DNA from 3 places in the Rhizobium sp. BK538 genome. Region 1 is predicted to be linked to each of the others. Evidence: riboswitches for the same ligand, from Rfam matches in the RefSeq annotation. Region 1 holds a riboswitch; each other region holds the start of a gene.
The links. A riboswitch is a leader RNA that binds a small molecule or an ion and turns the genes downstream of it on or off. The one in region 1 is predicted to bind cobalamin.
Positions count from the first base shown of each region.

Region 2: another riboswitch for cobalamin. It lies ahead of FHX09_RS23755 (ABC transporter substrate-binding protein); the one in region 1 lies ahead of bluB (5,6-dimethylbenzimidazole synthase).
Region 3: another riboswitch for cobalamin. It lies ahead of cobU (bifunctional adenosylcobinamide kinase/adenosylcobinamide-phosphate guanylyltransferase); the one in region 1 lies ahead of bluB (5,6-dimethylbenzimidazole synthase).

Region 1 covers NZ_JACIFT010000035.1:7,059-16,811, forward strand. Annotated here, with positions in the region: gene FHX09_RS27815 (UDP-2,3-diacylglucosamine diphosphatase) at 1-383, opposite strand, end outside; gene FHX09_RS27820 (NADP-dependent malic enzyme) at 630-2,942, shown strand; gene FHX09_RS27825 (DUF2865 domain-containing protein) at 3,074-4,150, shown strand; gene bluB (5,6-dimethylbenzimidazole synthase) at 4,158-4,847, opposite strand; cobalamin riboswitch at 4,887-5,069, opposite strand; gene FHX09_RS27835 (PD40 domain-containing protein) at 5,096-5,929, opposite strand; gene FHX09_RS27840 (LTA synthase family protein) at 6,146-8,074, shown strand; gene FHX09_RS27845 (DUF1003 domain-containing protein) at 8,156-8,680, shown strand; gene FHX09_RS27850 (hypothetical protein) at 8,813-9,753, shown strand, end outside.
Region 2 covers NZ_JACIFT010000022.1:71,116-80,868, forward strand. Annotated here, with positions in the region: gene FHX09_RS23740 (DUF3141 domain-containing protein) at 1-1,040, opposite strand, end outside; gene FHX09_RS23745 (ABC transporter ATP-binding protein) at 1,353-2,117, opposite strand; gene FHX09_RS23750 (iron ABC transporter permease) at 2,114-3,154, opposite strand; gene FHX09_RS23755 (ABC transporter substrate-binding protein) at 3,151-4,167, opposite strand; cobalamin riboswitch at 4,346-4,574, opposite strand; gene FHX09_RS23760 (hypothetical protein) at 4,596-4,940, opposite strand; gene msrB (peptide-methionine (R)-S-oxide reductase MsrB) at 5,166-5,648, opposite strand; partial or broken gene FHX09_RS23770 (epoxide hydrolase) at 5,748-6,155, opposite strand; gene FHX09_RS23775 (organic hydroperoxide resistance protein) at 6,355-6,750, opposite strand; gene FHX09_RS23780 (MarR family transcriptional regulator) at 6,901-7,407, shown strand; gene FHX09_RS23785 (NAD(P)/FAD-dependent oxidoreductase) at 7,950-9,083, shown strand; gene FHX09_RS23790 (DUF3095 family protein) at 9,367-9,753, opposite strand, start outside.
Region 3 covers NZ_JACIFT010000013.1:116,940-126,692, reverse strand. Annotated here, with positions in the region: gene cobN (cobaltochelatase subunit CobN) at 1-2,258, opposite strand, end outside; gene cobW (cobalamin biosynthesis protein CobW) at 2,268-3,317, opposite strand; gene cobU (bifunctional adenosylcobinamide kinase/adenosylcobinamide-phosphate guanylyltransferase) at 3,323-3,847, opposite strand; cobalamin riboswitch at 3,976-4,372, opposite strand; gene FHX09_RS17625 (chloride channel protein) at 4,620-6,410, shown strand; gene FHX09_RS17620 (cobyric acid synthase) at 6,407-7,861, opposite strand; gene FHX09_RS17615 (glycine betaine ABC transporter substrate-binding protein) at 8,429-9,427, shown strand; gene FHX09_RS17610 (hypothetical protein) at 9,575-9,753, shown strand, end outside.

The DNA.
Region 1 (9,753 bases):
CGCACGACGACGTCGAACTCGTCGCCATGCAACACGAGGTATTTCTTGCCGTCGGCCGCCTCATGCATCATCCGCTCAGCAACCTCGATGCCGCCGAAATGGGTGCCCGGAAAGTCGCGAAGGAATTCGTCGTGATTGCCCGGGATATAGATGACCCGCGTGCCCTTGCGCGCCTTGCGCAGTAGCTTCTGGACCACATCGTTGCAATCCTGCGGCCAGTACCAGCAACGCTTCAACCGCCAGCCGTCGACGATATCGCCGACAAGAAAGATGGTATCCGCCTCGTGATGCTTGAGAAAATCCAGCAGGAAGTCCACCTTCGCGGCCTTGGAGCCGAGATGCACATCGGAAATGAAAAGCGTACGGAAGTGCCGCGTATCCATATTGTCCCTCACAAGCATCCTGCTCATGTCCCATTGTTCACCTGCCCTTCCAAAACCAGAGTCGTGTTTCAGGAAGATGACATGCCGGCGCTACGGCTGATTTTCCCGGTTTCCATCGAGCCTCGCCGCGGCCGCGGCAGATTTGCGCTGTTTTCGCATTTCGAACGGAAATTCCGACTGTTCCGCCACCCCGTTTGATGTATTGAAGGCAGTTCAAAGACAGCATGCGGCAGCCCGGAGGCGATGATGGATCATCAGGAAAAGTCCAAGACGGAAAAAAATCTGGCAGGTGGAAGTCTCGACGAGCAGGCGCTCTACTTCCATCGCTATCCGCGTCCGGGCAAGCTCGAAATCCAGGCGATCAAGCCGCTCGGCAACCAGCGCGACCTGGCACTCGCCTATTCTCCGGGCGTTGCAGCGCCCTGCCTGGCGATCCGCGACAATCCCGAGACGGCCGCCGACTATACGTCTCGCGCAAATCTCGTAGCGGTCATTTCCAACGGTACGGCCGTTCTCGGCCTCGGCAATATCGGCCCGTTGGCATCGAAGCCGGTCATGGAGGGCAAGGCCGTCCTCTTCAAGAAGTTCGCCAACATCGACGTCTTCGACATCGAGGTCGATGCATCGAGCGTCGAGCAGATGGTGTCGACCGTCGCCTCGCTCGAGCCGACCTTCGGCGGCATCAATCTCGAGGACATCAAGGCACCGGAATGTTTCGAGATCGAGCGTCAGCTGCGCGAAACCATGAAGATCCCGGTCTTCCACGATGACCAGCATGGCACCGCCATCATCGTTGCCGCCGCCATCCTCAATGGTCTGGAACTGGCGAACAAGAAGATCGACGAGGTCAAGATCGTCGCCTCGGGTGCCGGTGCTGCCGCCCTTGCCTGCCTCAATCTCCTCGTCACGCTCGGCGCCAAGCGGGAAAACATCTGGGTCCATGACATCGAGGGCCTCGTCTACGAAGGCCGCACCGAATTGATGGACGAATGGAAGAGCGTCTACACGCAGAAGAGCGACACACGCACACTCGCCGAAAACATCGGCGGTGCCGACGTCTTCCTTGGACTTTCCGCCGCCGGCGTGCTGAAGTCGGAACTGCTGGCGCAGATGGCCGAAAACCCGCTGATCATGGCGCTCGCCAACCCGACGCCCGAGATCATGCCCGATCTCGCTCGCGCCGCGCGCCCCGATGCCATGATCTGCACCGGCCGTTCCGACTTCCCGAACCAGGTGAACAACGTTCTCTGCTTCCCCTATATTTTCCGCGGCGCGCTCGATTGCGGCGCAGTGACGATCAACGAAGAAATGAAAATGGCGGCCGTGCGCGCCATCGCAGCACTTGCGCGCGAGGAACCTTCCGACGTCGCCGCACGCGCCTACTCGGGTGAAACGCCGGTCTTCGGCCCGAACTACCTGATTCCCTCGCCTTTCGACCCGCGCCTGATCCTGCGCATCGCCCCGGCCGTCGCGAAGGCAGCCGCCGAGAGCGGTGTCGCCCTGCGCCCGATCAGCGACTTCGACGCCTACCTCGACCAGCTCAACCGTTTCGTCTTCCGCTCCGGTTTCATCATGAAGCCGATCTTTGCCGCGGCGAAGAATGCCGAGCGCAAGCGCGTGATCTTCTCCGAAGGCGAGGACGAGCGGGTGTTGCGCGCCGCACAGGTCCTGCTGGAAGAAGGAATTGCCAAACCGATCCTGATCGGTCGCCCGCAAGTCATCGAGACTCGCCTAAAGCGCTACGGCCTACGCATTCGTCCACTGGCCGATTTCGATGTCATCAACCCGGAAGACGATCCACGCTTCCGCGAATATGTCGATCTCTACTTCTCGCTCGTTGGACGTCGCGGCGTCATTCCGGAGGCAGCCCGTACCATCGTTCGTACCAACACGACTGTCATCGGCGCCCTGGCCCTGAAGCGGGGTGAGGCAGATGCGCTCATCTGTGGGCTGGAGGGCCGCTACGAGAAACATCTGCGCGACGTTCGCCAGATCATCGGCAAGCGACACGACGTGTGCGACTTCTCGGCGCTCAGCCTGCTGATCTCGCAGCGCGGTGCCGCCTTCTTCACCGACACCTACGTCACCTTTAATCCGACTGCGGAGGAGATTGCGGAGTCCGCTGTTCTTGCCGCCGAGGAAATCAAGCGCTTCGGCATCACGCCGCGAGCTGCCCTCGTATCCCATTCGAATTTCGGTTCGCGTGAGTCCGAGAGCGCGACGAAGATGCGTGCCGCTCTCAAGCTCGTGCGTGAGGCGGCGCCGGATCTCGAAGTCGACGGCGAAATGCACGGCGAAAGCGCGATCTCCGACGCCCTGCGCAAGCGCGTCATGCCCGACACGACCCTGCACGACGAAGCAAACCTGCTGGTTTTCCCGAACCTCGATGCAGCCAACATCACGCTCGGCGTCGTAAAGTCGATGATCGACGGGTTGCACGTCGGGCCGATCTTGCTTGGTGCAGCGCTGCCCGCGCACATCCTGGCGCCGTCCGTCACTTCCCGCGGCGTAGTCAACATGGCCGCCCTCGCCGTCGTGGAGGCTTCACAACCGGCGTGATTTGCCGCAGATCGAGAAAATGCGGTAGGATTCTGACCGCAGCTCGTTAAGACAAACGAGCTAGCAATGAAGGCGCGGCGAAAAAGCCGCGCCAGACGACCCTGCTATTTGCTCATCGATGGGACGATGCCTTGAACCGCTGGATTCTGTCACTCATAGCCGCATTTACTTTGACCGGCCCGAGCTACGCCCAGATGCCGGCAATCTGTGGCGATCTGCGCGCCCGCCTTGCCGACCTGCCGCAGATCATCGGCAGCACGTCCGAGGTGCGCAAGTACGCCAGCGCTATCGCAGAGCAGAACCTTGAGCTTCGCAAGGTCCGCAGCGATCTGCGCCAGAGCGGCTGCACGAGCGGCAGCATGGTGGTGATCGGCGACGATGACGGATACTGCGGGGAACTCGAGCGCGCAGAATCCAAGATGGTCGACAATATCCGCTATCTCCAGCAGCGTCGCGACGAACTGCGCGGTCAGAGCGAGGATGTCCGCACGAGGAACGAACTTCTTGCCGCACTCGATGACAATGGCTGCAACGAGGAACAATGGCCCGCCGACAGCGCCGAAGGGTATGCGCAGCCACCGAGTATCGAAGATCAGGCGCTGCGAAGCGACACGTTCATTCCGTTGGGTCGTGATCCCAGCCGGCGCCGCTATGGTCTCCCGGGCATGTCGCCGCTCTCTCATCTGAACACCGTCTGCGTGCGAAGCTGTGACGGCGGCTTTTTTCCGTTGAGCTCGAACGCAACATCCCAGGACTTTGCCCGCGATGCCGACACCTGCTCGAAGATGTGTCCCGGCATCGACACCGAGCTCTTCTATCATGACGTCTCCAGCACGGAGACATCGCAGATGATCTCCGCGGCGACAGGCGCGCCCTACAGCGCCATGCCGAATGCCTTCGCCTACAAGAACCGCAAGCCCGGCGAAAGATCGTCCTGCAGCTGCGATCTAAACGCCTACTACGAGCGGATGCGAAAAAGCCAAACGATCAGCGAACCGCCGCAGGGGTCGATCACCACGATCGAAACCAAGAAGCCCGAGACCAAGAGCCCGACCGCAGCACCCGCGGTTCCGCTGCCACAGGTGCCGGACAGGCCTTACGACCCGGCAAACAAGGTCCGTCAGATCGGTCCGCAGTTCCTGGCGGGCGACCAAGGCACGATCGACCTCAAGAACCCGGCAAAGCCAGGTCCCCAGCCGCAGCAATAGTCGCTGCCTAGTCTGCAGACTTGCCCCAACGATCCATAAACACAAGCTCCTCCAGCGGCAGGCGCTGGCGCCATCCTTTGACCGCCAGTTCCGGTTGGTCATAGAGCTGATCGACGTAACCTAGGCACAGCCAGGCAACGATCTCCACCCGCTCCGGAACGCCGAGAATCCCCTTGATATCGGACTCGTGAAAGATGCTCACCCAGCCGACCCCGACGCCTTCGGCACGCGCTGCCAGCCACAAATTCTGCACGGCGCAGACTGTGGAGTAGGAGTCCATTCGCCGGTTGTGGGTCCGTCCGAGAACGACATCACCGCAGCGATCGGGATCACAGGTGACGCAAATGCTGAGCGGTGCGGCTCGGATGCCCTCCAGCTTCAGCGACCGGTAGAGCTGCTGTCGCTCCCCCTGAAACATCTCGCCGGCCTCGCGATTAGCGCGATCGAACGCCTGCCAAACAGCCTCCTTCATCTGCTGATCGCGCACCAGGACGAAGTTCCAGGGCTGCATGAATCCAACAGACGGGGCGTGGTGCGCAGCCGTCAAAAGCCTGCTGACGACGTCGTCGGGTATGGGATCCGGGCGAAACTCCGAACGCACGTCACGGCGCGTCGAAATCGCCCTGTAGACGGCGTCGCGGTCCTCGGTCGAAAAGGCTGCAGCTCCCGACAGGGAGCCTGAATGGTCTGGTCGCATCGTCAATCCCCAACAACACAACCGCCCGCCGTCCACGCGGGTCAGTCTATGATGTCGGGCCGGTCTTCTGACTTGGCGTCATCCGACTGCCGCGCCTTCCCGGTACTGGACCAGTGGCGTGTTGCGGCAGTCGTCAGCCTTACAGCGTTGGGCACGTTTCGGTCTCACACCGAATTCCCGATTCTCCCGCCTAAGACGGGCACCCGACGGAAGGGTCTATGCCGGCAAAAATCACGCGATGCAATCCCTCACACAGAGACTGGGTAGTAACGCACATAGGCGAACTCATCGCCCGACGGCGACCAGTTCGGCACGTTGATCGTTCCCTGCCCGCCGAAGAGATCGAAGAGTGTTGTCAGCTTGCCCCCATCCATGTCCATCAGCCGCAGCCGTACATTGAGATCGCGCGGGTGGTCGAAGACGTCGGGATCGTAGGAAAGGATCAGGACCTTATCGTTGTTTGGCGACGGATGAGCAAACCAATTCCCACAATTGTCGCTGGTGATCTGCTCGAGGCCGGTCCCATCCGGGTGAATGCGCCAGATCTGCATGAGGCCGGTGCGGCTGGAATTGAAGTAGATCCACTGGCCGTCGGCTGAATAATCCGGCCCGTCATTGCGCACCTCGCCGTGCGTCAACCGCTTTTCTTCGCCGCCGTCCACGGAGATCGTGTAGATATCGAATACGTCGTTGCGGATGCCGCAATAGGCCAGTTGTTTCCCGTCGGGCGACCAGCCATGCCAGTAGGACGGCTGATTTTGCGTCACCAGACGCGGCGTGCCGCCTTCGGCGGGTAGCACATAAATCGTCGACTTACCGAACTCAGTCTTATCGGAAATGACGATCTGACGGCCATCAGGCGAAATGCCATGATCATTGTTACAGGCCGTGGCAAAGCCGGTATCGACCTTTTCGACCTTGCCCGAACCGTCAAGCGCCAGACGGTACAGAAGACCGTCACCGTTCAGCAGAAGATAGCTACCGTCGGGTGAAAAGTTCGGCGCCTCCACGAGTTGCGTGGTTTGCCAGACGACGCGCGCCTCGCCTGTCCTGATGTTGTAGATCTCGACGGAACTGCGCAATCTGAATCCTCCTGACATCGACTCCGTCAGACCTACGACGGCCCGCCACTCAGCACAAGCAAATGCACCAGGCCAGCTTGCACCACAGGACGTGTCTCTTGGGCGACCGGCGCCTTATCCACTAATCACAAATGCGGGAAACCTAACGGTTCATCTAGCGTTCATGACGAGGATGTGACAGTTCGGTGAAGCTTTTATGACGTTGGAGTTTTCCGGTTGATCGCGTTGGTAATGAGGTCTGCAGTGGCAGCGCGCTTTGCGTCGCTTTCCACCGATTTCGGAGGAAGCGTCCGGTCGCCTGCTATACGCACAGCGCTCGGCGTCGCTCTTTGCGCCCTGCTTGCTCTCTTTGCTACGGCCGCCGTCGAGATAATTGCCCGCGATGGGCTGGCCGACGTGCGCGAATTCCTGATATCGCCGGCGCGTCCCGGAATGACGACCGTTGTAATGTTGACTGTCCTGATGCTGTCGCTCGATGCCGCCTTGGGAAGACAATTCATTTCGGCATTGATCGTTCTCCCGCTGGTCTTCGTTCCCGCCATTGTCTCCAACCAGAAGCAGCATTACCTCACGGACCCCCTTTATCCATCCGACGTTCTTTTCGGGCGCCAGATCATGGAACTGCTTCCTGTCATGGTGCGCGACCGCCCCTGGACTGCCGTTGCGATGGTTGTCGGCATTGCCCTTTCCGCTGGCGCGCTTGTCATCCTCTGGCGCTTCGCCTGGCGCAACTTCCCGAAACTCTCAAGGACCTCTCGCCTCCGCCACCTGTGCGTCGGCCTGCCCGTTATCGCGACTTTCGGGTCATTGATGGACTATTCACAGTATTCCTTCATCCGTGACCGCCTTCAGGTGGTCCCGATGATGTGGGACCAGAAGGAAAACTACCGGAGCAACGGCTTCATCCTCGCCTTCATCTTCAATATTCCGATGGCCGACGTTGCAGCACCGGCCGGCTTCGGTACGCAGGCGCTTGATGCTATCCCCGGCCGCAACTACGGCTATCTCAGCGGCCCACGAGAAAAGCCCGACGTGATCATGCTGATGAGTGAATCGTTCTGGGATCCGACCCGACTGAAGACGCTGAGCCTGTCGCCCGATCCCATGCCGACTATTCGCGCCGAGCAGTCTGGCCATGTATTCTCACCGGAGTTCGGCGGCATGACCGCCAACGTCGAATTCGAGGCGTTGACAGGCTTTTCCAATGCCTTCCTCCCATATGGCAGCATCCCCTATCAGCAATACATCCGTCGCGATGTTCCCTCGCTCGCCACGTTCTTCCGCGGCGAAGGCTATGCCGCCCGCTCACTTCATCCATTCAGCGGCTGGTTCTGGAACCGCAACGAAGTCTACAAGGACTTCGGTTTCGAGCAGTTCCGCTCTGAAGAAACCATGCCTCCGATGGAAAAGAGGGGCATCTTCGCTTCGGACGAGTCCCTTATGAAGGAGATCATGCGCGAGGCCGACGGTATTGATCGTCCGTTCTTCTTCTTTGGTGTCACCCTGCAGGGACATGGTCCCTACGAGCCGAACCGTTACGTACACAACACCGTCGACATCAAGGGCAACCTGAACGATGCGGACCGGGCCACGCTGGCCACCTACACGCAGGGGATCAAGGAAGCCGACGACAGCCTCAAGATGCTGATGAATTGGGCCGAGAAGCGCGATCGCGAGACGATCATCGTCCTCTGGGGCGATCACCTTCCGCCGCTCGGCAACGTCTATATGGCGACCGGCTACATGCCGGACCAGGTTGCCACGCGTAAGGCATCGGTCAGCGTCATGAAGCAGGAACACGAGACGCCGCTCGTCATCTGGTCCAACAAGAAAGGCAGCAAGAAGGACGTCGGCACGATCAGCCCATCGCTGCTGCCCTACCATCTCTTGAAGTTCGCAGGCTTCGAGCATCCCTACTACACCGGCTTTCTCGGCCGCGTGCGGAAGAAGTACAGTGTCATCGATCGTTACCAACTGATTGCGCGTGACAACACGCCGTCGCCCGATTGGGTCCTGAAGCCGAAGAACCTCGATCCTCTCGTACGGGACTATCGATATCTCCAGCACGACATCATGTTTGGCAAGGCTCAGACGCTCGGCCGCTTCTTCCCACAGCATGCCCGGCTGTATGCGCAAGGCACGTAAGAGAGCGGCACAAGCCCGCATTGCAATTTGAAAACATTACGGAATACTGGCGCCCGAGCGATCTAGCATTCGGAGTTAGCCATGCATAATCTATCGGACTTCATCCACCATCACTTCGACAAACCTGTTGACGAACTCGGTGAGATCGAGAAGCGCGTTCTCGCAAAAGCCCATGAGCGTAAGATAATCTCGACCGACATCAATGCGGCCTTGCAGGCGGAATCATCCACCGGACAGCGCCTTGCGGATTCGATTGCCCGCGTCGGCGGCTCATGGTCGTTCATTGTCGCCTTCTTCTTGTTCCTGGTCTTCTGGTGCGTCGTAAATACGGTCGTACTACTCACACGCGCCTTCGATCCCTATCCCTTTATCTTCCTCAATCTCGTGCTCTCGATGCTTGCCGCAATCCAGGCTCCCATCATCATGATGTCGCAGAACCGGCAAGCAGAGCGCGATCGCTTCGAGGCGGCGAAAGACTACGAAGTCAATCTCAAAGCTGAACTGGAAGTTCTTTCTCTACATCAGAAGATAGATATGCGTGTGCTCACCGAAATTGCAGCACTGCGCGAAGACATCGAGCGACTGAATCAGCGCCTGCCCAGTTGATGGAACGATCGGGGATCGCTTGAATTTAACTATACCGACCGATTAACGATCCGCTAACCAAGTCTCGCATTGAAACACCGTCACAAATGTAAGAGGAGCAATTGGAACCAATCCGACCGACCGTACGAGACGATGCTCACTGGCCGACCGCATACACGCGAGGAAATTCTTGATCACCCCCTGTTTCTGTCGATCGAACGCCAGATAGCGCTCCATCTTATCGGCATTTACAAGCGCGCTCCTCGTCTTGCCCGCCTCGCCGCTTCGCATCAAAAGTGGCTGCTGACACAAACGCTGTTCGCCATGCATACCGGACGCGATCGAGGCAATCCCGTTTCAGGGCTCACGGCCGGTCGCATGATGCAGGTCGCCAAGGAGTTTGACCTCGCCAGCAAAAATACCGCGGCCTCGTTTCTTGCCGAACTCATCGCCTACAAATTTCTACGGGATGCTCCTGATGAAACGCCCGATCGGCGCCTCCGTCGCCTCGAAACGACCGAACTCAGCGAGGAGGCCATGGCGTCCTGGTTCCAGGGGCATATGGCCTGCCTCGATCAACTCGATGGCGGCAATCGTGCAAAGCTGACTGCAGACAGCCCCCGGCTCTTTCATCTCGCGCAGCCGCGTGCTGCGCGTGCTCTCATCCAGGAACCGATCTGGAAGGAGCCACGGAGCAGTATCGGCCACTTTCTCTGGTCCGATGTCGGCGGCCTCGTGCTGCACGATCTAATCAGTCGCCTCCCCAACGACGCGCGGGAACACGACCGCATTCTGCTCAAAGGCGTGAGCATCAGCGAAATCGCCAATGAATTCGGCATCTCCCTCACCAATCTGAAGCGGATGTTCAAGAAAGCCGAAACCGATAACCTGCTTGGCTGGGAAAGTCCCCGCAACCGCGGCGCATTGTGGCTCTCGCGCATATTCATCGAAGACTATTTCTACTGGCAGTTCCGCGAAATTCGCCGAATTGGACAGCGCCATCCACTGGGCGGCCGGCCAAATCCGCTAGCACACACCACCAATCGTCGCATAGCTGCCCATGCCAGATGGCAGCGGAGACGCTCGGCATCAAG
Region 2 (9,753 bases), on a different contig from region 1:
CACCCGAGCGCCTGTGCGGGGGGTGTGATGTTGTCTCCCTTGGAGCAGAAGACCACGATCGGCGCACGAATATTGCGAAGATCGATTGCCTCGCCATTGGATGCCTCGATGCGGCCTGCCGCGAGATTGTTGCCAACGAAGAGCTCGTCGACGATGAACTGGATCTCTTCGGCGTTCAGGCTGACGTGCCCGCCCCACCACTCCTCGAAGCCGAGATAGCGCGGCGCCTCAGTATCGATCTTCGAGTAGAGATTATACTGCTTGGTCCAGAGCGTGTTGGCGGGGTTCTGGTTCTCGAAATTCTGAACCAGCCAGGCGCCGTCGAACTGTCGGTGGCCAAGGTCGCTCGTCAACGCGGTGAGCCAGGTGCCGCCCAGCAACCCGCCCGTATAGCGCATCGGATACTTGCCGCGCTCACCAGCCCAATAGGAAAGCGGCGCACCGGCAATGATAACCGATCCGAAGAGTTCCGGGCGCATGGCTGCGAGCATCATGACGGCCCAGCCCGCCTGGCAATTTCCGATCACACAGGGCTTGGCGTCCGCCTGCGGATGCAGCGAAATGACTTTCTCCAGAAAGACCGCTTCCGCCAGAGCAATGTTTTCGATCGTCTGTCCCGGCACCGGCTGCGGAAGGAAACCGATGAAATAGCATGGGTGCCCAGCTCTCAGCGCGACGCCGATTTCACTGTCCGCCTTGAACCCGCCGATGCCCGGTCCGTGCCCGGCTCTCGGATCGACGACAACGAAAGGTCGGCGTGTCTGGTCAACCTCTATTCCATCAGGCGGGACGATCCGGACCAGCGCGTAGTTGACCGGCCGCTCGAACGTACGCCCGTCGAGCACGATTTCGGGTGTGAAGCTTAGGACATGCGGCGCCGTCGCTTCGGCATGAGCCCTATACTGGTTGCCGCGTTTGCGCATGACATCCCAGAACAACACGCTGCGCTGGGCGGCATCCAAGGCATAGTCGAAAGCAAGACCGGCTGGGCCAAACTGAGCGGCAAAACTGGTCGTCGGAAGATAGGAAGAGTACCGCATGCCAAAGCTCCCTCATCCACCCTCTCTGCGAGGGATCAGAATCCTATGCCCGGGATAGTATTCTCGGTCTGCGTCCGCTCTGTGAATGGACAGCTCGCGCCGTCAGACACATGTTTTGTTAGCAGATGCAGCATAAGCGCATTGGGCGGAGTACCCAACGTATTTTACGGTAGCATACGCCGTTCCTTGACAGCGCCACGGATGGTCGTGCCAGTTCTTGGTGAGGTATTTGTCGATGAGCAACAGGCCCGAAGGGCACCGTACGTCGGTAGTTCGTCCAGCCCGCTATGCTTGGGCCCAACAGCAGCATCGTCAGGCGATAATGTATTGAATGTTGCACCGCCCATGGATCGAGGACGTCTCGACATGCGCCTGCACGCCGAACACGTCGCCGATCAGATCCCGCGTCAGCACGTGCTGCGGCGTCCCCGTCGCAACGATTTTACCCCGCTGGAGCACAGCCAGCTGATCGCAGAACATGGCGGCCAGATTGAGATCGTGCAGGGCGATGATGCAGGTGACGCCGAGCCTGGAAATCAGGCCCAGGATCTCGAGCTGATGCTGGATGTCCAGGTGGTTCGTAGGCTCATCAAGGAGTAGTTCGGTCGGGCTCTGCGCAAGGGCACGCGCGATATGGACACGCTGGCGCTCGCCGCCGGAGAGCGTCTGCCAAAGTTGCTTCGCTCGGCCTTCCATGCCGACGCGCGAGAGCGCCTCATCCACGGCAGCATCATCCTTTGCACCCAAGGGCGACAGGAGACTGCGATGAGGCGTGCGCCCGAGGCGCACAACATCCTTTGCGGTCAACTGCGTCTCGGTTGTCGCCTGCTGCTCGACGAAAGCAACACGGCGCGCGAGATCGCTCCGCGCCATAGTCGAAACGTCGCTCTCGCCCAAACGAACAATGCCGCTGCGCACCTTCCGCAACCTGCAGATCAGCCGCAACAGACTCGACTTGCCGGATCCGTTCGGCCCGAGCAGCCCGAGAATCGTTCCTGTCTGCACCGTCAGGCTGACGCCGTTGACGATCAGGGAGTTGCCTGCTGTAAAGCTCACATTGTCGAGGCTGATGCTCATGCCGTCTTCCGAGCGCGATACAGGATGACCGCAAAGGCAGGCGCGCCGAACAAGGCCGTGACGACCCCGATTGGCAAGACTTGTTGCGGGATGATGATCCGCGAGATGATATCGGCGCCGACCATGAAGATCGCGCCGCCGAGCACAGTCGCGGGAAGCAGGCGATCATGCGTGGGCCCGACAAGGAACCTCGCGGCGTGCGGGATGACCAGTCCGACAAAACCGATTGCGCCAACCATGCTGACCACGGTTGCCGTCATCAGCGCCGTTGTTCCAAGAAGCACCACCTGCACACGCCTGACCGCAATACCCAACGATGCCGCCGCGTCCGTTCCGAAGACGAAGGCATCCAGCGCCCGCACATGGAACAGCGAAACGACGAAGCCGAGCACCGTCACCGGCACGGCCAGATAGACGTCAGGCCAGCGGATACCGCTCAGCGAGCCAAGCAACCAGAACATGACGCCCCTCGCCTGCTCGGCATTTGCCGAGGTCGTGACGATATAGGAGGTGGCCGCATTGAAGAGCTGCGATCCGGCGACGCCGCAAAGAATGATGCGTTCGCTAGTGCCTCCGGCGCCTGCCGCAAGAAAGGCAACGAGCAGGAATGCGATCACGGCGCCGATAAAGGCGCCGCTGGACAGACTGAGAACACCATAGCCGAAGCCGAGCAGCATCACGCCAACCGCGCCGGTCGAGGCTCCTGCGGAAACGCCGAGCACGTAGGGTTCGGCCAACGGGTTTCGCAGCAACGCCTGCAGAACCGCGCCGCTGAGCGCGAGCGACGCCCCGGCACTTGCGGCCACCAACGCTCGGCTCAATCTATAGTCCCAGATGATGCCTTGATGGATGCGGCTAAGCTCGAAAGTCGTACCGAGGAGGCGGTTCGACACCGCTTTCGCGGTCGTCGCCAGCGGGATCGATATCTCCCCGATCGAAACGGCGAGACCGATCATCAGAGCGAGCAGGGAGAATGCAGCAATGGCGAGCGCACCATGCGCCCACCATACCGACTGCCTGAAAATGGCGCCGCTCACTGCGCCAGACCGAAGGAATTGATGCCCTTCGCCAGTATCTCGATCCCGTCGATCGTCCGGATCGTCGGGTTCATCGATTGGGCATCCATCATGACGAAGCGCTTATTCCTGACGGCATCGAGTTGGCTCGTGACCGGGTCCTTTGCCAGAAAGTTGAGCTTTACCGTGGGGTCATCCGCCGCATAGCGGCGCCGGTCCATCGTCGCTACGACGATCACAGCCGGATTGGCCTCTGCAATCGTCTCCCAGCCGACGAGCGGCCACTCCTCGTCTGTCGCGACCACATTCTTCGCACCGAGCATCTTCAGGACATAGGCCGGGGCGCTGTTCTTTCCGGCGATGAATGCATCGCCGTTGATTTCCTTGCTGGAGAACCAGAAGACGACCGGGAGGTTCTTTGCAGCGGCACCGGCAACCGATGCGACGGCCCGCGCTTCGCGTTGCTGCAGCTCGGCGATGAGCGCATCGCCGCGCTCCGTGATGTCGAAGATTTCGGCCAACTCAGCGATCTCCCGATAGATCAGGTCCATCGTGAACAGTTCCTTGCGAACGCCGTCGCCGCTGTCGGCATTGACCTTGGCGACGCAATCCGCCGGCGCGATGTAGGTATTGATGCCGAGTTCGGCGAATTGCTCCCGCTTGCCGACGGACCCTTGCTGACCGACGTGCCACTCAAACTCGGCGGCGACCAGATCCGGTTCCTGACCGACGACGGATTCAAAGCTCGGATCGTTGTCGGCAAGCCGTTTGATCCTCGCGTTGACTTCGGCATATTGCGGCAAAACCGGGCCGACCCAGACTGCCGTTCCGGCAATCCTGTCCGCCAGCCCGAGCGAGAAAAGAACTTCGGTCATGCCCTGACCGACCGATACGATGTTGGCCGGCGCCTTATTGAAGACGACCTCGCGGCCGCAATTGTTGATGGTCAATGGATACTGGGTGGCGGCAAGACTTGGCGCCGCCAAGCCAGCAAAGCCGAAGGCAAGCGCAATGGCTGCAAGAAATTTACGCATAGGCAATCTCGATTAGGAGGAAAGGGGCCAGCGTTCATTGCCGGCGCAACCGCTAGGAATGACGGCACGCCGGGCTAACGCTAGCGACGGAAAACCCAATCGAGACGGATGTGTGCTCTATATCGGCGAAGGCTCAGGTCAATCATGGCTGTTCCTTTCCGGGCATCCCCGCCCGGGTGATTGGATCGTGATTGACGGCAGGTCTCCTGGCTCACGGATATATGCCTTCATCTGCCTTCCCGCGATTGGTTCGCAGTGACATGGTCCTAAACGACCTCGGATGAGCGACAATCCGCCTACAGTTGCGGGGGCAGCCACGGTTTTGGTCCCTCTTGGGTCGTCCTCACCATGTTCCCTATTAATCCCCTTAGAGTCGTCCTTGGGGAACCGTCGCGCTCAGTTACGCCGGCGAGCCGTGCGACGTCAAGTCATCGATTGGTGGGCGCTCGTCCGGGTTGGCTCTGCTGCATATCTTGAAATCCGACCTCAGGACATCCTCGGATGTTGGCAAAGGTGATCTCCCGGCGATCGCCCCATTCGGTCAGTCCTCTCAGCGTCAGAACGTTCTCGTCGCGATAGACAAGGTCGGTGCGGTAGATGCCAGCGCGGCGGGCCCGGTTCTGCGCCTGACTGACGTTGCAGGTGCCTTCCGATGGCGACACATGCCAGGTGCTCATACCACTGCCATTGGGTTGCCAACCGCCTGACTGACCCAAGGCCGCTGCTGGTAGAAGGACTACGATCCCCAAGGTCGTATGGAAGGCCGCTTTCATGATCCCCTGCCCCGGTTGTGCGCGAAGTGTTGCCACAAGCGCCGAGATGATGCGGCCAAAATAGACGGACCTGTGCATTGCGCAATCATCTACAGACTGGGCCGCACCCCATTTGCGACAAATCGCGGGGAAGTCGCCCATCAGCGTTGATGATCGGTTAAAACTGCCTGTGGGCCGGAGCAATCGCCGTCTCGACGGCGACGATTGCGCTCCGGCGGCGAGCATCTATCGTGCTGGCGCTCCTTCCGGGCCACCGCGACCAAGCTTGTCAGGAAGCGGCTGCCCTTTCGGGGTGAATTCGAGCGACCCTGAGTTTATGCAGAAGCGCTCGCCTGTCGGAGGCGGGCCGTCGGGAAAGACGTGCCCCTGATGCGCGTTGCAACGCGCGCAAACAATTTCCGTTCTGAGCATGCGGTAGCGGGTATCACGAACGCGCCGCAGGTGATTGTCGGCTGCCGGGGCCGTGAAGCTCGGCCAGCCTGTACCGCTTTCGAATTTCGCAACGGCCTTGAACAGCGGAAGTCCGCAGAGCCGGCAGGTAAAAAACCCCTCGCGTCGCTCGTGGAGGAACACGCCACAGAATGGCGCCTCCTCACCATGCTCCAAAAGCAGATGGCGATCCTCCTCGCTGAGGTCCGCCACCAGCTGCTCCATCTGTTCCCGAGTGGGAGGGGTAAGATCGAACTGCAATTCGACGACGTCACGCATTCCTGGTTTTCCTTCGATCCGGCGGTTTCCCGAGACCTTCTTCGCGCAGATTACCGTCACCAAAGAGACGGCGCCGCTGAAGCGCCGTCCTAACCGCCCCTACGCCGACCGCAGCGAGCGGAAGGCCGCTCTGAGCTCCGAAGCGAAGCCCTTCGGCTGCTCCCAAGCAGCAAAGTGCCCGCCCTTGTCGAGCTTGTTGTAGTGGATGAGCTTCGGATAGGCGCGTTCCGTCCAGCTGCGCGGAGCCGCATAGATCTCATCCGGAAAAACGCTAACGGCGACCGGAATGGTGACATTCTTGACGGCAAAGAACGCCAGCTTGTTTTTCCAGTAGAGCCGCGCCGACGAGACGGCCGTGTTCGTCAGCCAGCAGAATGTAATGTTGTCCAGGATATCGTCCCGCGTCAGGCCTTCGGCCTTTCCATCGAAGACGCGTGCGATCATCTCGTAGCTGCGGATATCGTGGTCGATCATCCATGCTGCCAGACCGACCGGCGAGTCCGCGATCTGACGACGCCGGCAACCGCCGCGCATCCAAGCAGGCTACGCCGTGTGATCGATGATACTGGAGCTGTCATGATATCCTCCTGTGCTTGAGGTTGCTCGGGATGCGGGCACGATTTCACTGAAGGCGGCGCGCATCCCGTTGCATGATGGTGTTGGCGATACCTTTGGATTGGTTCTCGCCGAGAGCGTTCTCATCCCTTCAAACGAGGTTGAGCGCCACGTCGATGTTGCCGCGCGTTGCCTTGGAATACGGGCAGATCTCATGCGCTGCGTGGATGAGTTCCTCGGCGACATCACGCTCAATGCCCGGCACGCTGACGTTCAGGCGTGCGCGCAGGAAGTAGGAACCACCGTCGGCGTTCAGATCGATTTCCATGTCGATCTCGGGCTCAACGGGCAGCTTGATCTTTCTTTGCGCTGCAGCGACCTCAATGGCACCAATGAAGCAAGCCGACCAAGCAGCGCCGAAGAGGCGTTCGGCCGCCGGGTGCGGCTGCGACAACTGAAGGTCAAGCTCGCCATCACTGCTGCGTGTGAAACCATTGCGACCGCCCTTGTTGTGGGTCTTGCCGGTAAAGAGGAGTTTCTCGGTCATGGTAAAATCCTTTCTGGGATTTGTTAATCGTATCCGCTTTAATCGGATACGATCTAAATAGGTCGATGAAAATGCATTGTCAATACCATTGCGATTTAATCGGATGCGATTTATATAAAAAGCAGAACGAACAGCCGAATAGGATCTCCCATGTCCGCATCCAAAACCGCCAAGAACCTGGAGACAGGAGCGCCCTCTTCCGGCGAGAGCGACAGCAAGAGCAACAAGCTCTCCAACTTTTTATGCTTCGCGGTCTACTCGGCAAATCTGGCCTTCGGCCGCGCATACAAGCCGATCCTCGACAAGCTGAATCTGACCTACACCCAGTATATCGCAATGGTCGCCCTCTCCGAGAAGGACGACCAGACCGTAGGAACGCTCGGCGAAAAGCTCTTCCTGGAATCAAACACGCTGACGCCGATGCTCAAGAAACTTGAGTCCCTGGGCTATATCCAACGCAAACGCGATCCCGCTGACGAGCGGCAGGTGCGACTGAGCCTGACGCCGGCCGGACGCAATCTGGTTGAGGCGGTTCCCGGCGCGCCACTGGTGGAAGCCACCGGCCTCGGCGAGGACTTTCCGGTCGTGCAGAAATCCGTGGTACGGCTGCGCGACAACCTCCTAAAGGCAACGCAAGACGGGCCGGCGAAGGATTGATCATTCTCACTGCTGTAAGCGTCGATGTATGCGGCGCTCGCTTGGCATGCGGGACGAGGGCGTCGCGCATTTGGCGCGCTGGCAACAATCCGCGACCAACCGGCGGGCAGGATTGGGCGTGGCGGTAGAGCATAGATGGGCTAATCGGCTTCGTTCCCGATCTTCACCAAGCCGACCCCGCAGAGAAGCGCGCGCCGCGAAAAGACGTTGAACGCTGCACAAGTTGGAAACGGCAGTGACTGTCAGAAGACTTTTGCTCCTTAGAGCAGCGATTTCGGCTGGAATGCGCCATTTGCGGTCGTCATCCGAGAATGGCGTCCGATTGCTAATTCAGAAGACAGGGTTGCATCACTCAGGCTTTTAATACAGGCTAATGCCGTCGCGAAAAACGGCAGGCCGATTTCAGCCGCCGAATACAAGTCGGACGAGCACATAGCTCCGGCTCGGCCAGCGTCTCCCGAAGCAATCGCCTGATACGATCAGGCTACAGCAATCATCAGCGCTGCGGACGCTGCATGCTTGCATTTGATAGGAGCGCTGCAATGCGAAACCCAGTTACGATCATCGGTGCTGGTCTCGGTGGCCTTACGTTAGCCCGTGTTCTCCATCTTCACGGCATCCCCTCGGTCATCTACGAATCCGAAGCCTCGGCGAGCGCGAGAACGCAGGGCGGGCTACTGGATATCCATGAATACAACGGCCAGATTGCCCTTAAGGCCGCAGGACTTTTTGAAACCTTCCTTGGCCTCGTCCGCCACGGCGAAGATGCAAAACGGGTCGTTGATAAGGACGGTCATATCCTATTCGACAGTCCTGGCGACAACGCCGCCAATCGTCCTGAAATTGATCGAGGCCACCTTCGGAACATGCTTATCGGCTCGCTTCCCCCGGAGACGATTAAGTGGGGCCACAGGGTCACATCGATAGCCCCGCATGGCGCAGATCAGCACGAGGTCACTTTTGCCAACGGTTCAACCGTCCTTTCTGATCTGCTTGTGGGTGCCGATGGCGCGTGGTCGAAAGTTCGTCCGCTTTTGTCCCCTGCTAAGCCCCTCTACTCAGGCACACTGTTCATCGAAACCATCCTTTTCGACGGCCACACGCGCCATAAGGCAAGCGCGGAAGCAATAGGAAGTGGCACGCTTATGGCAGTCGCTCCGGGCAAGGCCATCTTGGCGCACCGCTATGCAAACGGAATGCTGCATACCTATGCGGCCTTGAACAAGCCGGAAGACTGGGCGAATTCAATCGACTTCGCCGACCCGAAGGCTGGCTTGGCTCGTATCGCCGAGCAGTTCGAAGGATGGGCTTCCCACCTAACCGCCCTTATCACAGAGGGCGAGGCCGATCCCGTGCTTCGCCCGATTTATGCGCTGCCAGTCGAACACCAATGGCGACGAGTACCCGGCGTGACGTTGCTTGGCGATGCGGCACATTTGATGTCGCCGTTCGCGGGAGAAGGTGCCAACCTTGCCCTGTATGATGGCTACGAGCTTGCAAGTGTGCTCATCTCGACGCCCGATGATGTGGAAGCCGCACTTGCGCTCTATGAAATGAATCTCTTTCCCAGAAGCATGAAGGTCGCCGAAGAAACCGCACAGAACCTCAGCCGATTTCTTGGTGATAATGCCCCTCACAGCGTAGTCGCTCTCTTTAGCAAACATCGCGCAAAGTAGGCGTTAGCCGGTCCGGGTAAGTCGGCTTCGGGCCGACTGCAGACGATGGTGTGATCTCGTCCCGCCGAGAGCGCCCCAAGAAAAAAACGCGAACAGCGCTTGACCTCGACACGCCGATTAGAGAAGCACCGCTGGCTACGAGCCGCCGCGCAACGCTTGAAGAGAGATCGGCTGATCGAACAGCCGAGCACCGGAATCACCCGAAGCCCCCTGGAAAGCGCAAAGCCGATCGGGCAGCATCGGATATTATTCCGAATGTCGCCCGATTCCAACAGAGCCACACCTACCGTGATGACACCATCGGAAGGTCGTTTGCCTCCATCATCTCGGCTGCCTTGGCATACCCGCCCCCCATACCGTCGAGAAAGTGCAGGTGAGAATCCGGCTTTCCCGAAGGCACGAAGCAGGTCATGAGCGCATGAGACTGGCGGTGGAGTCCGAAGTTGACCTCACCTCGCGCCTTTGCCGCAACGAGGATGGCCTCGACCGCTTCGATCTGTTCGCTCGTGCAATCCAGTGTGAGACGCAGGCCGTCATCATACTTGCGGAAGTCGGAGCTGGAGGCGACGGCCAACCAGCTTTCGCGGTCGACCGACCTGGCACCGTCCCTGGGGATGGCGGTCTCCCGCGATGCCGGCTGGGCTTGCCGCGTGCCGGCGTCGAGAACCGA
Region 3 (9,753 bases), on a different contig from region 1:
ATGTCGCAGTCGAGAGGGTCGAAATCCAGGCCGATATCTGCGGCAATCGCCCGCTGGAGGCTGCGGTCGCCGTCCTGGCCGAGGCCCCGCGGGACCCGAGCCAATGACACCGTCAAATCGGTCAGCAATCGGCCCTGAGGCGAGACGCCGAACACATGCAGGCCATCGCGAATCTGCATCTCCTTGAGGTCGCAGAGATAGGCATCGAGCTTCTTCAGCGCTTCGGTTTCGCTCTCGCCTTTGTTGATACCGGCATCGCGGTCGAGACCTATGTCCGCCACGAGGTCGAGAATCTGGTTGCCGAGAAGCCGAATGCGGCGCGGATCGCCACCTGACGCCTCGTAGTATTCGTCGACCAGCGCCTCCAGATCCTTCAGCGGCCCGTAGCTCTCGGCACGTGTCAGCGGCGGTGTCAGATGGTCGATGATCACGGCGCCAGCGCGACGCTTCGCCTGAGTTCCCTCGCCGGGATCATTGACGATGAAGGGATAGAGATGCGGCATCGGGCCGAGGATGGCTTCCGGATAGCATTCCTCGGAGAGCGCCAGCGCCTTGCCCGGCAGCCACTCGAGATTGCCGTGCTTGCCCATGTGGATGACGGCGTGCGCGCCGAACTCGTGGCGAAGGAAAGCGTAGAAGGCAAGATAGCCGTGCGGCGGCACAAGATCCGGCGAATGATAGCTTTCCTTCGGATCGATGTTGTAGCCCCGCGCCGGCTGGATGCCGACCAGCACCTCCCCAAGCCGCATGAACGGCAGCGCAAAAGCGCCGTTCAGCACATAGGGATCGGTCTCGGGCGCACCCCAGCGCGCACCGATTTCATCCTGAATCGTTTTGGGAAGACTTGCGAAGAAAGCTTTGTAACGACTCAAGGAAAGCACTTCGCGGACAAGCTTCCCATCCGTGCCGGAATTTGTCGGGCCTTCCATAAGCCGCCGGATCAGCGCTTCGCCATCATCCGGCACATCCGCCACTCGATAACCGGCGGCACGCATCGCCTTCAGCGCCTCGACGGTGCCGGCAGGCGTGTCCAGCCCGACGCCATTGCCGAGTCTGCCATCGCGGTTTGGATAGTTGGCCATGACAAGCGCAATGCGCCGGTCGCCGGCAGATGTCGTGCGCAGCGTCGCCCAGCTGGCAGCAAGCCGGGCCGTATAGTGCATCCGCTCGATATCGGGCTCGCTGCCGACAATGTTGGCCTCGACCCTCGCATCGTAGCGAGCCGCGGATTTGAAGGAGACCGCGCGGGCAAGCACCCGTCCGTCCACTTCAGGCAGCGCAACATTCATTCCAAGATCGCGCGCGGTGAGGCCCTGCGAGGAGGTGGCCCAGGCCTGACGCGACGACGCCGAAAAGATCGCCTGAAGCACGACCGCGTCGTTGGCTTCCAACACGGTCGGTTCACGATCCGCGCCCGGCGCAGATACGGCAAAGCCAGTCGTGTTGATCACCACTTCGGGTTTGATGAGGTCAAAGACACTTTCGAGAATGCCCTTCGAGACGGGGTCCTTGAGACTATAGGCAAACACCGGCAGCGGCCGGATGCCTTCGGCCAGCAGCGTATCGATCAAGGCTTCGACAGGCCTGGTCTCGCCGCTCTGCACGAGCGCCCGATAAAAGCTGACTGCAACGACAGGCGAATGCGACGGCCCTTGCAGGAATCGAAGCCGCCCATCGCATGCCGCTTTCCACTCCTCGACACCGACGACGCCCTTGCCCGGCCACCAGATCCCGGCCTTCATCAGCGGCGATGCCGCTTCGGGCTTTTCAGCGCCTGATAGCACCGCGCCGGCATAAGCGAGAAACGCACGTGAATTGGCGTCGCCACCTTCGATGAGATAGGCCCAGAGGGCATTTAAGTCTTCAAGCGGAACATTCGAAAACGGCGTCAAACCCGCGTCCGGCTTCGAATCTCCCGGCAGTACGGCGATAAGCGCGCCATGGCGCGCTGCCGCCGCATGAAGCGCCTCGAGTGCATAGTGGAAATAGCTTGCGCCACCCAACGCCCTGACGACGATCAGCTTCGCATGCCGGGCCGTCCGCTTGATATAGGCGTCGACCGACATCGGATGCTTCAAGCTCATCAGGCTTGCCAGCCGCAGCCCGAAGCCAGCGGCCGCTTCGTCATACGCGGCCGCCACTGCAGCAAGCTCGGTGTCGGCCGCCGACAAAAAGAGGACATCACCGGGAGACTGACCGAGATCGATCGCCTCCTCGCCGTCACTTATCGTTCCCTGCTGTGCCAGGAGCAAATGCATTGGTCTGCCTTATGCCAGCGCTTCTATCGCCTTGCGCACCGCCGCTTCGTCCATCTCGTGCAGGCCGATGACGACCAGGCGGGTACCGCGCGCTTCGCCGGGCGCCCAGGCGCGATCGAAATAGTGGTCGACGCGGGTTCCAACCGCCTGGACTTGCAGGCGCATCGGCTTGCCAGGAACATCGACGAATCCCTTGAGGCGCAGCACGTCATGCTGGCCGATGATCGACTTCAACGCGCCCACGAAGGCGGCAGGATCGGCAACGGGGCCGAGTTCCACGACAAAGCTGTCGAACTCGTCGTGGTCGTGCGTTACGCCGTCCTGGTGCTCGAGTTCATGATGGGACTTGCGGTTGACTACATCGTCTTCGGTACCGACGCCGAGCCCGAGCAGCACGCTCGCCGGAACCTCGCCATTGCGTGCCTCGATCATGACAGGCTTGCGGGCAACACGGGAAGCGACCTCGTCGCGCACGCGACCGAGGCCTGCCGCATCGAGAAGATCGGTCTTGTTGAGCACGATCAGATCGGCGCAGGTCAGTTGATCCTCGAAAAGCTCCTCGATCGGGCTTTCGTGGTCGAGCGACTCGTCCTCCACGCGGCGGGCCTCGACGGCATCGTGATCGTCGGCAAAGCGCCCGGCGGCAACGGCGGCGCTATCGACGACGGTGACCACGCCATCGACGGTGACCTGCGTGCGGATGTCGGGCCAGTTGAAGGCGGCAACGAGCGGCTGGGGCAGCGCGAGGCCGGAGGTTTCGATGACGATGTGGTCGGGGCGCTGTTCGCGTTCCAAAAGCTTCGTCATCGTCGGAATGAAGTCGTCGGCAACCGTGCAGCAGATGCAGCCATTGGTGAGCTCGATGATATCGTCCTCGGTGCAGTTTTCGGCGCCGCAGCCCCTGAGCACCTCGCCGTCGACGCCGAGATCGCCGAACTCGTTGATAATCAGCGCGATCTTCTTGCCGTTTGTATTGGAAAGCAGATTGCGGATCATCGTCGTCTTGCCGGCGCCGAGAAAGCCGGTGATCACGGTCGCCGGGATTTTCTGCTGGTTCATGAAATTCAACCCTTCATCTTCAGCGGCAGACCTGCCGCGATAAAATACACATCCGCGGCTTCAGCCGCGATCATTTGATGCAAGCGGCCGGCATGATCCCGGAATTCCCGCGCCATGCGGTTTTCCGGAACGATGCCCAGACCGACCTCATTGGAAACGATGACGAGGCGCGCACGCGCCGTAGGCACGTACGCGGCAAGCGAGGCGAACTCTGCCCCAATGTCGCGCTGCTCCATCATCAGATTGGTGACCCAAAGCGTCAGGCAATCGACAAGGATCGCCCGCCCCTCGCCGTCGATCGCCCGCAGGCATCCGACAAGATCGAGCGGTTCTTCCTGGGTATGCCACAGATGGCCACGATCGGCTTTGTGCTTGTCGATCCGGACGCGCATCTCGTCGTCCCAAGCCCGGCCCGTTGCCACATAATGGCGCTCCAGACCGGTCGAAACGACCAACTGCTCGGCAAAACGTGATTTTCCAGAGCGCGCACCGCCCAAGACGAAGGTCGCGCCGGATGATATCGGGCTCATGGAAAGTACTGTCCGATCTGCGGAAGTCTTCCGCGAGAAGCCGGAGCGGCTGCAAAACGCAGCCGGAAAATCTCTCTTTCAGCCATGACAACCTCCGTGCTGGCAGCGGGCATCACCCAGGAATGGGCTGTTCGCCCGGCACGATTGGCAGGTCTCCTGGCTCGCGGATTTTAGCCGCGATCGGGGCAGACCGGAAACCGGTCGCCCAGATCGTGCTAGCGGATCTTCCTCGCCTTCCCGGCTGCATTTCATGAAAAGGCGGACGATTCGTAGACGTAAGAGGCGTCCAGCCCCGGTTGATCATGATGCACTGCCAGTGACTTTTCCGTCGCCGCTTCCGCGCCGCCCGCCTGCACTATTGCAGACCGTCAACCACGGGGAACCAACGCCGGACGGAAAACCCTGACCGCTCTACAGTCGCGGGGTCGGCTATGATGACGGTGCCCGGATTGGGTCCACCGCTTCACATTCCCTTTTCATCCGTACCGATTCAACCGGTCCGGAACCATCCGTTATGAAGTCATCGTTAGGCAAGGCTACTGGCGAAGTCAATCGTGAGCCATCACTCACGACAACGACATTGCATGCCTCGGGCCGCGGTCAAGACGACCTTCTCTACCATATTTATCGTCTTTTATCAGTGGCTTACGTCACAAATAATTGTTGCCAGCGCCGGTCTTTTGCCGCAATTGCATCGCAAGCGGGTCGCGCCACTGATTGCCCTTCCCCTCACCGCACTTGACCGCACCAGCGCCCGCCTAGTTTCTCTGCCATGCTCCTGAAAGTCGATATCCGCCGCTTCGGCCCGTTTCACACCCTCCTCGATATCGGGCGGATGCGCGCTCTGCTGCGGCGGAGCGAAATGGGGATGGTTATCGCCGGCGCGATCGTCGGGGTGATCTCCGGGCTGGCTGTGACAGGCATGAGCCTGGCCTCCCGTGCAATGCACAGGCTGATCTTCGGAATCAGCGACGTCGAGAGGCTGAGCTCCTCGCAGATCGATAACAAGTTCCTGCTACTGACGGCACCGGTTTGCGGCGGCATCCTGCTCGGTCTTTTGCTGTTCATCCTCGCCAAGACCCGTAAGAAGCCGATGGTGGACCCGATCGAGGCAAACGCTCTGCATGGCGGTCGGCTATCGCTCACCGACAGCATTCTGGTGGCCGTCCAGAACCTTATTTCGAACGGATTCGGCGCTTCGGTGGGCCTGGAAGCCGGCTACACACAGTTGGCGGCCGGTCTGGCCTCGAAGCTTGGCCTAAAGTTGCAGCTTCGCCGGTCGGACCTGCGCGTTCTCGTCGGATGCGGCGCGGCCGGTGCGATTGCCGCGGCCTTCAATGCGCCGCTGACCGGCGCCTTCTATGCCTTCGAGCTCATCATTGGCACATACACCATCGTCTCGCTGACGCCCGTTGTCGTTTCCGCACTGGTCGCGACCCAGTTTGCGCGGCTGCTGGCCGGCAGCGATTTCCTGATCGATGTTGGCGAATTCGGCTCGGTCATGCCGGCGGACTATGTCCCGGCTCTGCTACTCGGTGCCGTCTGCGCGGGCGTTGGCATTCTCATCATGCAGGGCGTCGCCTCGATCGAGGAACTGGCGCGCCGGAGTTCCATCGCAACGCCGCTGCGCCCCGCCCTTGGCGGCATCGTCGTCGGTCTGCTGGCCCTTATCACGCCGCAGGTCCTGTCAGCGGGACACGGAGCGCTGCACCTCAATCTCGGGCGCGATGTCGCTATTCCGGTCCTCATTGGGTTGCTTCTCCTCAAAGCCTTCGCCTCCGCGATCTCGATCGGCTCGGGTTTCAGAGGCGGCCTCTTCTTCGCGTCGCTGTTCATGGGGGCGTTGCTCGGCAAGCTATTTGCCTATTCCGCACCCTATTTCGCCCACGCGACGCTGACACCCGTCATCTACGCGGTCGTCGGCATGAGTTCGCTCGCAGTCGCCGTTATTGGCGGCCCCCTGACGATGACGTTCCTGGCGCTGGAGATCACCGGCGACTTTCCAATCACCGCGCTTGTCCTTGCGGCCGTCATCACGTCCTCACTCGTCGTGCGCAGCACCTTCGGCTACTCCTTCGCAACATGGCGCTTCCACCTGCGCGGCGAGAGCATTCGCAGCGCCCACGATGTCGGCTGGATTCGCAACCTGACGGTCGGCCGGCTGATGCGCGCCGATGTGAAGACCGCCAACGCCACGCTCTCGATCGACGAGTTCAAGGAGCGCTTCCCCATTGGTTCGGCGCAGCGCGTCGTCCTGGTGGACGACACGGGCAAATATAGCGGCCTGGTGCTCGTTCCCGATATTTACGCGAACCTGACCGACACCGACGACACCGGCAAGGATCTCAGCGAATTCATCCGCTACAAGAACGATTTCCTGCAGCCGCAGATGAACGCCAAGCAGGCAGCCGCCATCTTCGACAAGACCGAAAGCGAAGCGCTGGCCGTCGTCAACAATCTGATTGAGCGCAAGGTTGTCGGGCAACTGAGCGAGGCCTATACGCTCCGCCGCTATAGCGAAGAACTAGATCGCCGCCGCCGCGAAATATCTGGCGAGATCTAGCCGAAGAGCTTGTCGAGCCAGCGCCGGTCAAGACAGGCTTCCAACTCGGCCGCAATGTCGTCAAGGGCCTTTTCGACACCCGCACGGTAATCGTTCGCTTCGCCCGAAAGACCGAGACTCCGCAGCAAATGGGAACGATAAATGTCACTCGTGAAGAGCCCGTGCAGATATGTGCCGGCAATCCGGCCGTCTGCGGATACTGCACCGTCCGGCTTTCCATCGATGATCGCGAACGGCCGGCCGCAATCCTCTCCGACGGTGATGCCGAGGTGGATCTGATAGCCTGCAAGCGGCGCGCCGTCTTCCACCGTCACGGCGACGCTGTTCCGCACCGTCTTTTCCGGTGCCATCATCGTCTCGACATCCAGTAGGCCGAGACCGGTAGTCTCCACCGCATCTCCCTCGATGCCCAAGGGGTCGCGGACCTTACGTCCGAGCATCTGATAGCCGCCGCAAATGCCGATGACCCGGCCACCCCGTTTCACATGGGCCAGGAGATCGGCATCCCAACCTTGCGTGCGCATATCCGCCAGATCCGATATCGTCGACTTCGAACCGGGCAGGATGACCAGACGGGCGTCCGACGGCAGCCGCTCGCCGGGGCGGACAAAAACCAACTCGACATCCGGCTCCGCAGCCAGCGGATCCAGATCGTCGAAATTCGCGATGCGGGAAAACACCGGTACGGCAATCCTCAGCGCAGCCGTACCGCCTCGTGCCAGGCGCTCCAGCGCCACCGAGTCCTCGGCCGGCAATTGCGAAGCGTATTTGAGCCACGGCACCACACCGAAGCATGGCCACCCGGTATGATCCCGTACAGCATCGATCCCTGCATCGAACAGCGAAACGTCGCCGCGGAACTTGTTGATGATGTAGCCGGATATCATTGCCCGGTCTTCCCCGGATAGGATCGTATGCGTGCCGACCAGCGAAGCGATCACGCCGCCCCGATCGATATCGCCCACCAGGACGACGGGCACGCCGGCGCGTGCCGCAAATCCCATATTGGCGATATCGCCGGCCCTGAGATTGATTTCGGCAGGCGAGCCGGCGCCTTCCACAATGACAAGATCTGCTCTGATCGAAACTTCGGAAAAGCTCTGCATCACGTAGTCGAGGAGTGCGGGCTTGAGTTTTTGATAGTCCCGCCCTTTGGCCTGCCCCCAGACCTTGCCGTGGACGATGATCTGGCTGCCGTATTCGGATTGCGGCTTGAGCAACACAGGATTCATGTGCACGGAGGACGGTACCCGCGCAGCGAGCGACTGCAGCCATTGCGCACGGCCGATCTCACCACCGTCATCAGCGACAGCGGCATTGTTTGACATGTTCTGGGGCTTGAAGGGACGGACCGAAAGGCCGCGATTGGCAGCAAGCCGGCAAAGCCCCGCAACAAGAACGGTCTTGCCGACGTCGGAGCCGGTACCCTGGAGCATGATGGCCTTGGTCATTGTCGCAGAACTCCGGAGAAATTCGCCTCGGCCTACAACGACGTCAAGGTTGCGGTCAATCGCAGGCGCCGAAAATGCGAAGGCCGCGTCAACCGTTGAAGGTTGCGCGGCCTGCCGAAATACGCTGGCGCATTCGCCCACACACGGCGAAGCTCACGTTCCCCGGGACGCACTACCTGATCCGGAGAAGCAGCGGTGTCCCCCGCTACGCAACAACAGATAGCGCCACATTATTACCGGAGGGTTAGCAAGCCCTTAAGCAAAGATGAATTTTGGCATTTTCTGACTTTTCTTCTCGATCGAGGCGCCGCTGCCAAGTCTACCAACACAATCTCTGAACGCTCGCGGTAATCTTTTGGTGAGACTAGCATTAACGATATTAAATCAGATGTTTAGACTTCACGCCTCAAGCACAGAAGACAATTGATTTCCGCAACCGAACGCGTAGGCTGCCTTCCAAGGCGCCAAGACGAGCGCCACCGCAAAAGCCCGGACAACAGCACGAGGACCTCCGCGAGGTGTGGAACGCCTAGGTTGTGGCCGCTGCAGCAAGAATGGGAACGCAAGATGAGATTTCTCTGCACGTCAATCCTGCTCGCCGCAGGAGTTTGTGCAGCCGCCGCTACCGCGCAGGCTGCCGAATGCGGCAACGTCGCCATCGCTGAAATGAAATGGGCCTCGGCCGGTATTGCCGCCAACTTCGATAAGTTCATTCTCGAGAAGGGTTACGGCTGCTCGGTCAAGATCGTCCCGGGTGACACGATGCCGACTTTCCTCTCGATGAACGGAAAAGGTGAGCCGGATATCGCGTCCGAGTTCTGGATCAATTCAGTGCGCACCGAACTCGATAGCGCAGTCAAGGAGGGCAAGTTGATCCAGGCGGCCGAAATCCTCTCGGAGGGCGCCGTCGAGGGCTGGTGGATACCGAAATTCATCGCCGATGCCAATCCGGAGATCCGCAGCGTAGAGGACGCACTCAAGCATCCCGAACTTTTCCCGGCACCGGGCAATTCATCGCAGGGCGCGGTCTATAGTTGTCCCGTCGGCTGGAGTTGCCAGATATCGACGTCAAATCTGTTCCGCGCGCTGGGAGCCGACAAGAACGGGTTTCAGCTTGTCGAAACCAGCAGCCCGCAGGAACTTGATGATTCCATCGCAGCCGCATTCCAGAAAAAGACCGGTTGGCTTGGCTACTATTGGGCCCCGACAGCCATCCTCGGCAAATACGACATGACTCTCCTCAGCTTCGGCGTCGGTCATAACAAGGCAGAATGGGACAGCTGCACATCGGTCCCTGGCTGCGCTCGACCGCAGGTGAACTCCTACCCAGTCTCCAGGGCCTACACGATCGTGACCAAGGGCTTCGCCGATCGGGCCGGGTCGGCGATGGATTATCTCAAGGTCCGCTCATGGGACAACACGACGATCAACGAAGTGCTTGCCTGGCAGGATGAGAACCACAAGAGCAACGAGGAGGCCACGATCTATTTCCTCCAGAACTATGCCGCCCTGTGGACCAAATGGGTTCCTGCCGATGTCGCCCAGAAGGTCAAGGCCGGGCTTTAAGGCGAGCCCGCCGGACGATAGATCCGCGCATGAGAGTGAACGCGCGACGAGAACGTCTTCCCTGTGGCGTTGTGGTTTTCCTATAAGCAGCGACTGCTTGTGCCCGAATCGTGCAAAGTCGCGTTTGCCCAGACCAGGAGAATAGAGATGACACCTGCTCCATTTCCAGACCGAGACACGATCGCCTCAAAGTTTGCGAGCTTCGGTGAACAGGAGAAAGCCTACATTGTCCTGCTGATGGAAAACGCGGCACAGGATGAGAACCTCATCGATGGCCTCCACCGCCACCTGGACAACGCCGCGAGCGCATCGTTCCTGAACACATT